2 linked regions of the Methylobacillus flagellatus KT genome follow. The protein of the gene in region 1 binds, or shares a complex with, the protein of each later gene. Links are inferred from orthologs where the notes say so. Each region holds a gene or a part of one and is shown on either strand. Other genes may lie near its edges. The genes, in order: trxB and trxA.

Evidence for each region.
Region 2: the proteins of trxB (region 1) and trxA are in contact, whole or in part, in a crystal structure (PDB 1F6M), measured with the Escherichia coli proteins. The link is inferred for Methylobacillus flagellatus KT from one-to-one orthologs.

The regions. Positions count from the first base shown.
Region 1 is NC_007947.1:1,160,177-1,166,913, reverse strand. Bases 1,123-3,922 are described here. They hold trxB (thioredoxin-disulfide reductase), read left to right. Parts: upstream 1,123-1,947; coding sequence 1,948-2,898; downstream 2,899-3,922. Other genes in these bases: ispF (2-C-methyl-D-erythritol 2,4-cyclodiphosphate synthase), read right to left, coding at 3,620-3,922; MFLA_RS05715 (Smr/MutS family protein), read left to right, coding at 2,947-3,486; MFLA_RS05725 (Dps family protein), read left to right, coding at 1,419-1,889. Outside these bases: MFLA_RS05735 (DUF1566 domain-containing protein), read left to right, coding at 1-711; MFLA_RS14470 (hypothetical protein), read right to left, coding at 894-1,097; more of ispF, read right to left, coding at 3,923-4,102; ispD (2-C-methyl-D-erythritol 4-phosphate cytidylyltransferase), read right to left, coding at 4,099-4,806; MFLA_RS05700 (YbaN family protein), read right to left, coding at 4,937-5,326; MFLA_RS05695 (putative bifunctional diguanylate cyclase/phosphodiesterase), read right to left, coding at 5,447-6,737.
Region 2 is NC_007947.1:2,440,989-2,447,833, forward strand. The notes cover bases 1,057-3,964. They hold trxA (thioredoxin TrxA), read left to right. Parts: upstream 1,057-2,301; coding sequence 2,302-2,628; downstream 2,629-3,964. Other genes in these bases: MFLA_RS11690 (sensor domain-containing phosphodiesterase), read right to left, coding at 1,057-2,089; rho (transcription termination factor Rho), read left to right, coding at 2,764-3,964. Also shown: MFLA_RS11685 (hypothetical protein), read left to right, coding at 1-772; more of MFLA_RS11690, read right to left, coding at 830-1,056; more of rho, read left to right, coding at 3,965-4,023; MFLA_RS11705 (type B 50S ribosomal protein L31), read left to right, coding at 4,150-4,392; MFLA_RS11710 (ArnT family glycosyltransferase), read left to right, coding at 4,506-6,182; MFLA_RS11715 (winged helix-turn-helix domain-containing protein), read right to left, coding at 6,198-6,545; GTP 3',8-cyclase MoaA, read left to right, coding at 6,671-6,845. UniProt on the Escherichia coli protein: Participates in various redox reactions through the reversible oxidation of its active center dithiol to a disulfide and catalyzes dithiol-disulfide exchange reactions.

The sequences.
Region 1 (6,737 bases):
CTGGCCAGCGCCCTGTTGTTTGCCAGCATCAACGTCCACGCTGAACTCACCAGCTACAATCCCAACGGTGTAGAGCTTGTATATAGCTCGGTCAGCGATGTCACCTGGACCAAGGATGCCAACCTGTTCAAAACCCTGTATGACGCAGACAACACGCTCATCGACAAGATCATTGCAGTGACTCCTACCTTCAATGACCCACATTTTGGTCTGCAAACCATAGACGCCAGCGACTTCAACACCAGCAATGGCCGAGTTAGCTGGTGGGGCGGGTTTGCCTTTGTCGATTATCTGAACAGCGTCAATTATGGTGGTAGCGACCAATGGCGTCTGCCCACGGTCGTCAATGCACAAGCTGGCTACAACACTCCGACAAATGGTACTGCCGCTGGGGATGAACTACCGGAACTGTTCTACCAGGAACTGGGGGGTATACAAGGCAAAGCTATTCCCGACACCGACATGTTTGACAATGAGCAGAGTTGGACTTACTGGACTGGCACAGAGCACGCATCGCTCGATACATTTGCGTGGGCCTTCTATACCAGCATTGGTAATCAGTACTTCTTCAGCAGGAACAACTTTCAGTTCCATGTATGGGCTGTCACTCCCGGACTGGTAGCCGCAGTGCCAGAAGCCAGTACCTATGCTATGTTGCTGGCCGGCTTGGGTGTGCTGGGTGCAGTCGCGCGCCGTCGTCGCGCTCTGTAATCAACTGACTGGCTTCATCCAGCAAGGTTGGGGCGTCAGCGGCAATGCTGCTGACGCCCTTGATATATTTTGGTGTGCACATCATTGCCATTGCGCGTTCCGCAACAAGAAAGCTTATATGGCAATTAGTAATAATGGCCGGAGCCAACCCCAGCCACTTTTACAAGCGCGACAGCACCATGTCAGACGCAATCGCAAAATGCATCGATATTCCTGACCAATGCACTCTGGTTGCCCGCGCGACTGATGCGATCGAATGCTGCTTCTTTTTCAGCAACATTTTCAGCGGGAATATATTGAGAATGATGGAGACGAGGAGCCAATTTCCCAGATTGCAGCACCTGGCTTGCCTGGCTTGAAGATGAGCGTACTTCCGATACCAACATACTTCACTTCCTTTTCCTTTTGGGAGTTTAATCGACACGGCAGGAATTGTGTTCCTGTCGAGCGCTTGGATATCAATCATCGAAGATAGTTCCTGCATTGCCAGACTGCGCATATCTCTCGACTCAATGCATGCGAATCATTAACCCAGACTATCAGCCAAATAAACACAATCAATTTGCACTCCCCTGGAGCGACGCCTAAACTAGCGAAACTAAGCAGTGGCTTGATGGTCTGGTAACAGGCAAGCTTAAGCTCATCCGCGCAGATTCCCCATGGGCCTGATCGTGGATTGTATTTCACCGCAAACAAAGGAGAACAACATGGTAGATATCGGCATCAGTGAAAAGGACCGCAAGAAAATCGCTGAAGGGCTTTCGCGCTTCCTTGCAGACACTTATACGTTGTATCTCAAGACCCATTACTTCCACTGGAATGTGACCGGCCCGCAATTCCGCACCCTGCACCTGATGTTCGAAGAGCAATACAACGAGCTGTGGACTGCAGTTGACCAGATTGCAGAACGTATTCGCTCACTCGACTTTCCTGCGCCAGGCACCTATAAGGAGTTCAGCAAGCTCACCTCCATTGAGGAAACTGACGGTGTTCCCCATGCCCAGGACATGATCAAGGCACTGGTCTCTGGCCATGAAGCTGTCGTACGCACTGCGCGCTCGGTATTCCCCGCAGCAGAAAAAGCTTCCGATGAAGCGACTGCGGACCTGCTGACGCAACGCCTGCAGATCCATGAAAAAACGGCTTGGATGTTGCGCAGCCTGCTGGAAAAGCCCTAACATTTCGCCCTTTTGAATATTGCACATTTAGACAGACTGCTTGAGGAGTACTCACCGTATGGCAACAAAACATGCTCGCTTGCTGATCCTGGGTTCCGGCCCGGCAGGCTATACTGCTGCCGTGTACGCAGCGCGCGCCAACCTGAAGCCCGTGCTGATTACTGGTATCGCCCAGGGGGGCCAGCTCATGACCACGACTGAGGTGGACAACTGGCCCGCCGACGCCGATGGCGTACTGGGCCCGGAGTTGATGGCACGCTTCCAGAAGCATGCAGAGCGCTTCAACACGGAAATCATCTTTGACCACATTCATACCACGCACTTGACAGAAAAGCCGATCCGATTGGTCGGTGACGCCGGTGAATACACATGTGATGCCTTAATCATTGCGACCGGCGCTTCTGCCAAATATCTCGGGCTGCCGTCTGAAGAGGCTTTCGCTGGCAAGGGCGTTTCTGCCTGCGCCACCTGCGATGGCTTCTTCTATCGCAACCAGGAAGTCGCCGTGATCGGGGGCGGCAACACCGCCGTGGAAGAAGCACTGTATCTGGCCAACATCGCCAGCAAGGTGACCCTGGTGCATCGGCGTGACAAGTTCAAGGCCGAGGCTATCCTCGTGGACAAACTCATGGAGCGCGTCAAGGAAGGCCGCATTGTGCTGGAAACCTTCCAGACCCTGGATGAAGTCTTGGGCGATGATTCCGGCGTCACCGGCATCCGGCTTAAAGACGTCAACAGCGGCGCCACCAAGGAAATCGCACTCAAGGGCGTATTCATCGCCATTGGCCACAAACCAAACACCGATATCTTTGAGGGTCAGCTGGAAATGGAAGGCGGCTACATCGTCACCAAGGCCGGGCGTGAAGGCAACTTCACAGCCACCAGCGTACCGGGGGTTTTCGCCGCTGGCGATGTACAGGACCATATCTACCGCCAGGCGGTGACCAGTGCCGGCACAGGCTGCATGGCAGCACTGGATGCCGAGCGCTACCTAGACCAATTGTCTTGAGCGTTCCCGCAGGATTTTCTGCGGGTTTCTTTCTGGGGTGGGCAATACATGACAAATCAAGGCGACAAGGATGACGAAATCAAACTGTTCCTTGATGCAGTCAAGGATGTACGCCCGCTCAGGTCAGCCAGGGTATACCATCAGGCACCCACTCCCAAGCCAATTCCCCGCCAGTTCCTGCGTGATGAGCGCCAGGCGCTGGCGGACTCATTGAGCGATGGTTACATTCCTGCACATGAACTCGAAAGCGGCGAGGAGCTGCTTTATCTGCGAGAAGGACATTCTCCTGACATCCTAAGCAAATTACGCCGTGGGCACTGGGTGGTGCAGGCTGCCATCGATCTGCATGGCATGGTCAGTGACGAAGCAAGGGTGTATGTTGCCGAGTTTCTCTCACACTGCAGGAAGCGCGGCATCCGCTGCGTCCGCATCATCCACGGCAAAGGCTTGAGTTCGCGTAACCGTGAACCAGTTCTCAAGCACAAATTACGCAATTGGCTCATGCAGAAAGATGAAGTCATTGCCTATGCCCAGGCCCGCCAGCAGGATGGCGGCAGTGGCGCCGTCATCGTCCTGCTCAAGGCATGACGACTCATCAAGAGGTGAATTGCACTTGCCCTGCCGGCACTGAGCCTGCGACATCACATTGAGTGCCTGAGTTTCAGAAACTGCGCCTGGTCACGCAATCGTGCGCAGCGATATGGCATCAGTACGGTAAACCCTAAATCTGGTACTTCTGTATCAGGCAAACGGCCTGTGCCGCAATGCCCTCTCCACGCCCGACAAACCCCATCTTTTCACTGGTGGTGGCTTTGACGTTCACGCAATCAGCCAGGATGTCGCAATCCTCCGCAATATGCTGCACCATGCGTGCAATGTGCGGTGCCATCTTCGGTGCCTCCGCGATAATGGTCGCGTCGATATTCACGATGTTGTAATGCTTGGCCTTGAGCAAGGCCACGACATGGCGCAGCAATACCCGGGAGTCCGCATCCTTGAAGCGTTCGTCGGTATCGGGAAAGTGCTTGCCAATATCCCCCAGCGCCGCAGCCCCCAGCAAGGCGTCACTGACGGCGTGCAGCAAGACATCCGCGTCTGAATGCCCCTTGAGGCCCTTGGCAAAGGGGATCTCCACCCCACCGATGATGCATGGCCGCCCTTCCACCAATTGGTGCACGTCAAACCCGTTTCCCACTCTGATCATGATGTTTTCTGCTCCTTGGCATCTGCAAGCAGAATCGCTTCTGCCAGTTGTAAATCCTGCGGATAGGTAATCTTGAGGTTCCTGAGTTCGCCGGGTACCAGACGGGGACTGAAGCCCAGGGCCTCCACTGCCTGCGCTTCATCCGTAGGCGCCCCGCTTGCCTGGCGCAGTGCATTCTTCAATAGGGCATAACGGAACATCTGCGGCGTCTGCGCCTGCCATAAACCCTCTCTGGATTCTGTATGGGCGACACGCTGCCCGGCATCTGCACGCTTGAGTGTATCGGCCAATGGAATTGCCAGCAGGCCGCCTACCGCATCGTCCTGCACACTATCCAGCAAACGATCCAGCATGGCCATGCTCAATCCCGGCCGGGCCGCATCATGGACTAATATCCAGTCGTCATCCGCCACTTGGTGCACCATCGCCTCCAGTCCATTCAGGACAGTAGTGGCACGGGTTGCGCCGCCCAGCGCATGAACGACCACTTTTGCGTCCAGACCCGTCGCACCGTATTGTGCCCACAGATGGTCATCCGGTGCGATCACAACATGCACGGCGCTGATGCGGGGAGCCGCAGCAAAAAGGGATAAGGCATGAAAGATGAGTGGCTTGCCGTTCAGCGGCAGATATTGTTTGGGTAGCTTGGACCCCATGCGGCTGCCGGTGCCGGCTGCAGGGATCAGGGCATGAAATTTCGACATGGGCGGCATTCTAACATGCCGTCGCCAGCACGGCCCGGCTCAAGGAAGCCAGCCTCTTCCAGAAATGCTACTGGGCAGGCGCCTTGCATATTGAGTACAAACAGCAAGCAGTACACTCCACGGGGCGGGTTCAGTCCCTCCTGCCGCAAGACTCAGGCTCTGGGCGCAACAGTAGCCAGATAGCCACGGTCGCCATGGTCAGGGTCACGCCCCATTTTGCCCATAGCGGTGCTGGAGAGAACCAGAGACCGGTTGCGCTGCACGACATCATGAACACTGCAAGATATTTTGCCTTGCGCGACACGGCACCGCGCTCGCGCCAATCGCGAATGTGATGACCGTATTGGGGATGGTTGAGCAGATAATGCTCCAGTTGAGGCCAGCCATGGCCACCTGCCCATGCAGCGAGCAGCACGAACGGCACCGTCGGCATGATGGGCAGAAAAGCCCCTATCACGCCGAGAATGAGCGCCACGATCGCCAGCATGCGCCACAATAAAATCTTGGTTTGCCTAAGCATACGATACCTGACGTAAACAACGCTTGAAGATACCACGCTTACCGCCCATACGCCCAGAGGCAAGTGCTAATGTCTTTTCACCTAGGCCAAACCACGCGGGTATTGGGCTTGCTAGTCAAATCAACTTATCAAACCAGATGCCTGGGTCTCTTCATCCATGGGAACCGGCTTGCCGAAAAAATAGCCTTGAAATGCCTGGCACCCATGTTGCTCGAGAAAGTCGAACTGTTCAGAGGATTCTATGCCCTCTGCCACCACCGTCAGGTTCAGAATGCCCGCCAGGGCCAGGATGGTGCGAACAATCGCGGCATCATTGGGATCATCAATCACATCGCGCACAAATGAACGGTCAATCTTTAGCTGGTCTAGAGGCAACAGCTTTAAGACACTGAGCGAAGAATAGCCGGTGCCAAAATCATCCATGGAAAAATGTACGCCGATATCCTGCAATGCCCTCATTTTTTCTATCGTCTGCACAATATCCGTATGGAACATGCTCTCGGTCAGCTCCAGCCATAGCCGCTTGGGATCAGCCCCCGACTGTCTGATGGCATCGTGAACCTTACCCACAAAATCCATATCCCTGAATTGCTTCGCACTGACATTGACCGACAACGTCCACTGCGATTTGACAGCATCCTCGCTCCACACATTCAGCTGTTTGCAGGCCATTGACAGCACCCATTGACCGATTTCCTGGATGAGGCCGGTTTGCTCGGCCACAGGAATAAACTGGCCAGGCAGGACCATGCCACGGACAGGGTGGATCCAGCGGATCAGTGCCTCATGGCCGATGACCTTGCCATCCCGGTTGACTACCGGCTGAAAATACAGCCTGAACTCGTCCCGCTGCAATGCCTGGCGCAGGTCTGCCAGCAAAGAGGCATATTCCAGCACTTCGGCCTGCAGCGAGGGGTCGAACATGGAGATCCGGTTTTTACCCTGCGCCTTGGCGCGGTAAAGCGCCATGTCCGCATGCTTGAATAGCTCAGTCTTGGGTTTTGCCTTGTCGGAGAACATCACGATGCCTACACTGGTGGATGTATGCAGCACAATGCGATTGAAAATATAGGGGGTACTCAGTGCATTGCGTAGTTTCTCGGCAACGTTGTATGCTTGCGCTGTCGCTTTTGCAGGATCCTCGTCCAGGTCAGCCAGCAAAATGATGAACTCATCTCCGCCCGCCCGGGCAACCGTATCCACCTGGCGAATGTTTTCCCGCAACCTTTGACCGACCTGCTTGAGCAATCTATCCCCTTGCTCATGACCATGCGTATCGTTGATTTCCTTGAAATTGTCCAGATCGAGGAACATGACGGCCCCGTGTCGATGCGACCTGACGCATGCCTCCCTGATCATCTGCAGCCGTTCCACCATCAGCCTGCGATTCGGCAAACCAGTCAGGTCGTCA
Region 2 (6,845 bases), 1.3 Mb from region 1 along the record:
GGTACCACTGGGCAAGCGTCTACGGAAAGTGGATCAGGAGCACGATTTCTTTCTGCTGACCATGGATTTGGCGCGCCAAATCCACCAGCACATCAAGCAATGCCAGCTTGGCCCATTCCCACCGGAAGCGGGCCTACCCGAAAACGCAAATCAGCCACGCTATCAGGACCTGTTGACCTACCTGCTCCGGCACTGGGGAGCTGCTCCAAAACGCATTTACAATCGCACCCCAAAAAATGACGGCATCGAGCTGATCATCGGCTTACCGGCATTACATGCAACGCTATCCGGGAAGACATTGCCAGTCGCAGACAACACATCTGCCAAGCTACCGCGCAGCTCGCGCTGGCAGGCGCTCAACATCAGTGCCGGCGGCATGGCCCTGCGCAAACTGCCCGCAACAGAAGTCCACCTACACATTGGCGACTTGGTGGGCGTCAGGATCAGTCATGCCACCCATTGGGCCATCGGCGTGCTGCGATGGGGCAGCCACACGGAAAATCGTCATCTGGATATTGGCCTCCAGCTACTGGCTCCGGAAGCAAAACCAGTCAGCATGCGATCAACCGACGAACAGCTCACGCCGTTACTGTTGCTGCCAGAGATCGCCACCCTCAAACAGTCTCCTTCTCTGATCGGCGCTCCAGGCAGTTATAGCCCGGCCAGAATCATCGACCTGATACTGGAAGACGGCAGCAACAAACGTGTCATGATTACTCGGTTGATCGAACGAACCAATCAGTTCGATCACTTCCAGTTCAGCGCCTCATGAACACTCGCTGAGCATATCTCAAGCACTACAGTGGTGCACAAACATCACTAGAGTGCACTACTTTATGCCAAAACCCTCATCCACCCAATTGAAGTCAAAGCACAGTATGCTGACCTGGCCATGCAGCACAATCGCCATGGATAGCGTCACGCAAAGCTTACCTGTCGCGATCGAGAGATAAGGCCGCGTCATCTGCAACGAGCCCGGATTCTGCAAGGCCCGACGCAGATAAGGACGGCGCAGCCAGACGGCACCACTCCCATCGGCCAAAGGCCGGTAGCGCCGGTCCGTTGACATTTCAGCACGATCAGCCAGGTAACTGCTGCCAAGCTGTACCCCTTGCTGATCCAGCATATAGCAACGATCGGCCCCGTTCAGCAGCAATAACTTATGGAATGCCAGCTCCGGCAAGGCTCCGGCCTGTAGCTGCGCCACGGCCTGCATGAAGGCGCCGCGGTAATATGTCAGGCACTTTTGGCTCGCGTCCAAGGCGGAGGAAGCCTGGTACCGCTCAAACAATGAAAATATCTTGTTTTCACTCTGCGCTTCGTTGAGCGTATGGGCAGGCATGCCGAAATAATGCCCCTGAACCAGATCGACATCCGTTTCCATTGCCACCATGGCCTCTTCCAAGGTTTCTATGCCCTCAATCAATACCAGGCTGCCAGCCTCGTGGATCAGAGACACGATTCCTGGCAGTAACCGGCGCGCCATCGGCTTTTGCATGGCCTGAACGATCATTGAGCGATCAAGCTTGACGATGTCAGGCGATAATCGCCATATCCGTTCAAAATTGGACTGTCCTGCGCCAAAATCATCGATCGCCACCAGACAGCCCAGATCCTTGTAGAAACCGACAGACTCGGACAACTGCAGCTCGTCGTCGATCGCGCCCTCCATGATTTCCACCACCACCCGTTCAGGCGGCATGTCGTTCTCTTCCAATAGCTGCCGGAAAAAAGCACCATACTGCCTGCCCTGCACAATCACGCGGGGATCGACGTTCAGGAATAGCCAGTCTGCACTTTCGCGCCCCATACTGCAAAAATTACGTAAATGCAGGGCTCGCGACAGGCGATCCAGATGCACGATGCTGGCCTCGTCCCTGGCCAGGGAAAATATCTGATAAGGCGATACTTGCCTGCGCCCATCAATGGCGCGCAGCAACCCTTCGTAGCCGACTACCCGGCAATGCGACAAACTATAAATTGGCTGAAATGCGCTATACAGTTTTACATGCTCATAAGCGGCAAAAACCTTGCCATGCTCCCCAGGCTCGTCCAGGAACTGGAACTTCCCAGTCGTGTTTTTGGTCATCGATGAAGCCCTGTCCTAATATGTCATTGAGGCGATTCGCAGCGCGGATAACAAAAATCCATGCAGCTCAGCAATATCCATGCCTGCATTCAATACTTCACTTGCAGGATTTTTTTCGCTAGGATAGCGGAATTGCTTGGCATGCTATAGTCACAATCCAGCTGGTGCACAAGAGTCACCCAGCATAACCAAAATCATCACTAGAGGTTCAAATGAGCGAACATATTACCCATATCAGCGACGATACTTTCGACCAGGAAGTTTTACAGTCCCAGCTGCCTGTTCTGGTTGACTACTGGGCGGAATGGTGTGGTCCTTGCAAGATGATCGCTCCAATCTTGGACGAAATTGCCAAGGAATATGCTGGCCGTCTGAAGATCGCCAAGCTCAATATCGATGAAAACCAGAACACGCCGCCAAAGTATGGCATTCGTGGCATTCCAACCCTCATGTTATTCAAGGATGGTAATGTGGAGGCCACCAAGGTTGGCGCACTTTCAAAATCCCAACTTACGGCATTTATTGACAGCAATATCTAATAGCGCTACTCTGGCGCCAGGCTCCATCTAAAACAAAACGCTTATAAGCGTCTGAACGCCACAGGAGCCTGGCGGTCATCCTTCAAACAATCCCCGTTTTGCAGCACATCCGATCTTCAACGAGCCTTTCCAAATATGCATTTATCAGACCTGAAGCACCTTCCTGTCACTGAACTAGTCGAAATGGCGATCGCCAATGAGATTGAAGGCGCAAGCCGTATACGCAAACAGGACTTGATCTTTGCGATATTGAAGAACAAGGCCAAGAAAGGCGACAGCATCTTTGGCGATGGCACGCTGGAAGTCCTGCAGGACGGGTTCGGCTTCCTGCGCTCCCCAGACACTTCCTACCTTGCCGGCCCTGACGATATCTATGTTTCGCCTTCGCAGATCCGTCGCTTCAATCTGCATACTGGAGACACGATTCAGGGCGAGATCCGCACTCCGAAAGATGGAGAACGCTATTTTGCGCTGGTGAAAGTGGACAGCGTCAACGGCGAGGCGCCAGAAAACAGCAAGCACAAGATCCTGTTCGAAAACCTGACGCCCCTTTTCCCCACCAAGCCGCTGGTGCTTGAGCGCGACATCCGCAGCGAAGAAAACATCACAGGCCGCGTCATCGACATGATCGCGCCGATAGGCAAGGGGCAGCGAGCCCTGCTGGTAGCGCCGCCCAAGTCGGGCAAGACAGTGATGATGCAGCACATTGCCCATGCCATCACGGCCAACCATCCAGATGTGGTACTCATCGTGCTCATGATCGACGAGCGGCCAGAAGAAGTCACGGAAATGACCCGCTCAGTAAAAGGCGAGGTGGTCGCGTCCACCTTCGATGAACCTGCGACCCGCCATGTGCAAGTCGCAGAAATGGTGTTGGAGAAAGCCAAGCGCCTAGTCGAACACAAGAAAGATGTCGTGATCCTGCTCGACTCCATTACCCGCCTTGCGCGCGCTTACAATACTGTAGTACCAGCCTCTGGCAAGGTTCTGACCGGAGGGGTGGATGCCAATGCACTGCAGCGCCCCAAACGTTTCTTCGGTGCTGCCCGCAACATTGAAGAAGGCGGTTCGCTCACCATCATCGGCACGGCCCTGGTTGATACCGGGTCCCGCATGGACGATGTCATCTATGAAGAATTCAAGGGTACCGGCAACTGCGAACTGCACCTTGACCGCCGCATGGCCGAGAAACGCATCTATCCAGCCATCAACGTCAACAAATCCGGTACTCGCCGTGAAGAGCTGCTGATTGAAAAAGATGTGCTGCAGAAAATATGGGTATTGCGCAAGCTGCTTTATCCGATGGACGATCTCGAGGCCATAGAATTCCTGCTCGACAAGCTCAAGGCCACGAAGAATAATGCCGACTTCTTCGACTCAATGCGTAGGGGTTAACACTGCAGTCCGCTCGGAGCGAGTTGCAATTTATTGATAAGCATTGATATAATGCGCGACTTCCCTGCTAGGCAGGGACCCATACACTGGCCCGCCGCACAAACCGGCATATAGAGGTAAAACATTATGAAACCTGGCATTCATCCAGAATACCGCGAAGTTGTATTCCAAGACATCGGTGCTGATTTCAGCTTCCTGACACGCTCCACCATTGCCGCAAAAGAAACCATCAAATGGACAGACGGCAAGGAATACCCATTGGTGAAGATTGAAGTGTCCTCCCAGTCTCATCCATTCTACACAGGCAAGCAGAAGATTCTCGACACTGCTGGTCGTGTTGAAAAATTCCGTCAGAAATACGGCATGTAATCCAAAAATCACATGTTGCGGAAAAAGGCAGCCTGGGCTGCCTTTTTTGTTTTCCATACGATGACCCCGTGATTAAAATGGGCAGGTATCAACAAAAATACTAAAGGATATACATGGCATTCGAGCTTGAGCACGATTGGCAGGCACACTTGGCAACTCCTCGCGCACGCGTTGGCGAGCGCGCCAAGACGCACCTGCTGATCCTGCTCTGCATTGCATGGATATTTCTCGGACTGATCGGACACGAACCCTGGAAACCGGACGAGGCGCAGACTATCAGCATCGTCAAGAACATGACGGAAGGCAAAGGATTGCTGGCTCCGATCGCCGCAGGACAGCAGTCGATAGAATACCCTCCACTGTATTACTGGAGCGCCGCAGGGTCTGGCAAACTATTGTCGACCATTCTTCCTTTGCATGACGCTGCCAGGCTGATCAACAGCGTCTGGATGGCCATCACCCTGCTCATGGTCGGCATGCTGGGGCGCGAACTCTGGGGCGTTGGCATTGGCCGGCAGATTACCTTTGTCTTCATTGCCTCGATTGGCCTCGTGGCCTCTTCGCACCTGCTGATGCCACAAGTCGCCTCTCTGGCCGGGCTGTCAATGACATTGTATGCCTTGGCACTTGCTAAGCGTCGTCCGATCAGGGCATCGGCACTGCTAGGATCAGGCATAGGAATCAGTTTTCTTGCGACGGGGCTGGCTAGTGCGCTCATCCCTATCGCCACCATGCTGCTGCTGCCCATTCTGTTCAGTCAATGGCGCAGCAAGAGTTTTGCCGTTGTCGCTGCACTAAGCCTGCTGGTTGCCAGCCCGTGGCTTTCCATCTGGCCTTGGCTGCTATACAGCACTGACCCAATGCAATTCCACACCTGGTGGCACAACAGCCTCTCCGGCTCAGGGACGGTCACTTACCCTTATATCCTGCGCACACTGCTCTGGTATTCCTGGCCAGCGCTGCCCATTGCCGCATGGGGTGCGTGGCGTTACCGCGCCGTACTCTTCATCAAACCCAAAATGCAGTTGTTGCTGGTCTTTTTTGTAGTCAGCATCATCATTATCGGTGTCGCGTTCGAGCGCCGCGAGATCCATATCCTGCCCATCTTGCTACCGTTAGCCGCCCTGGCGGGAGGAAGTATCGAAACATTGAAGCGCGGGGCTGCTGGCGCACTGGACTGGTTTGGCTTGCTATTATTCGGCCTGCTGGGGGCGCTGATCTGGCTCGGCTGGTTTGCCATGCTGACAGGCGTGCCCGCCAAGATTGCCGAACGCATGCAATTCCTAGCGGCCACCCAGGAAGCGCACCTGAACATTCTAGCCCTGGCTGCAGCCCTGACCGTCACTATTATCTGGCTGTTTGTGGTTTCAAACAGCCAACGTTCCAATCGCGGTGCGCTGACCAACTGGGCCGTCGGCATGACAATGGCATGGGGGTTATTGATGACACTCTGGCTGCCCTGGATAGACAACGCACGCGGCTACAAGCATGTCTTTGAAGCGCTCAATGAAGCTATGCCCGCGCAATATGCATGTATCAACAGCTATGGCGTAGGCGCTGCACAGACCGCTTTACTTGACTACTATACCGGCTTGACCATCCAGCCACAGCGCGCTCCCCGCAGCCATCACCCGGCCTGCGATCTTTACCTGGTGCAGGAAGACAGCCGACACGTCACCCTGACTCCCGGTGATGACTGGCAGCTGATATGGTCTGGCAACCGTGCCTTGGACAGGCGCGAAAGCTTTAGGCTCTTCATGCGCCGCCCCAGTTCGTCAGCGGAAGATTAAAGATACCGGGCAATATTAAAGCGGTTGTAGCAAAGACGCCAATGCCTCTGCATCCTGAGCGATACAGCTGCTGGCCTTGGCCTCCATCGCACGATAGCGTGCCAGCACATCATGTCCGAATGGCGTGACCTTCGCACCACCACCATGGCTCCCGCCCGTCGCTGTTGCGACCAGCGGCTCGCGAAAACTTTTATTCATGGCATCCACTAGATCCCAGGCACGCTTGTAGGACATTCCCATAGCCCGCGCACCTGCAGATATCGAGCCACTTTTGTCTATGGCTTCCAATAAATCAGCCTTTCCTGGGCCGATCGCAACCAAATGCTGATATGGCAGGCGGATCTTGATACTGATTGCGCTCATATGGAATTTTCACCTCTTTCCAAGGTCGTATAGACATTATCTTGACGATAGATTGTTAGTATTGACCGAAGGACTTACAATCCCCACATCTTATCGCATCCATGCCAGGCCTGAATAGCCGTCCAATGCCCAGCTCCGCCTACACTCCCGAGTTGATCGACCAGTTTGGTCGCCGGGTGGATTATATACGTCTATCGATTACGGACCGATGCGACTTCCGCTGTGTCTACTGTATGGGTGATGACATGGTTTTCCTGCCACGTGAAGACGTGCTGTCCTTAGAGGAATGCGCCCGCCTCG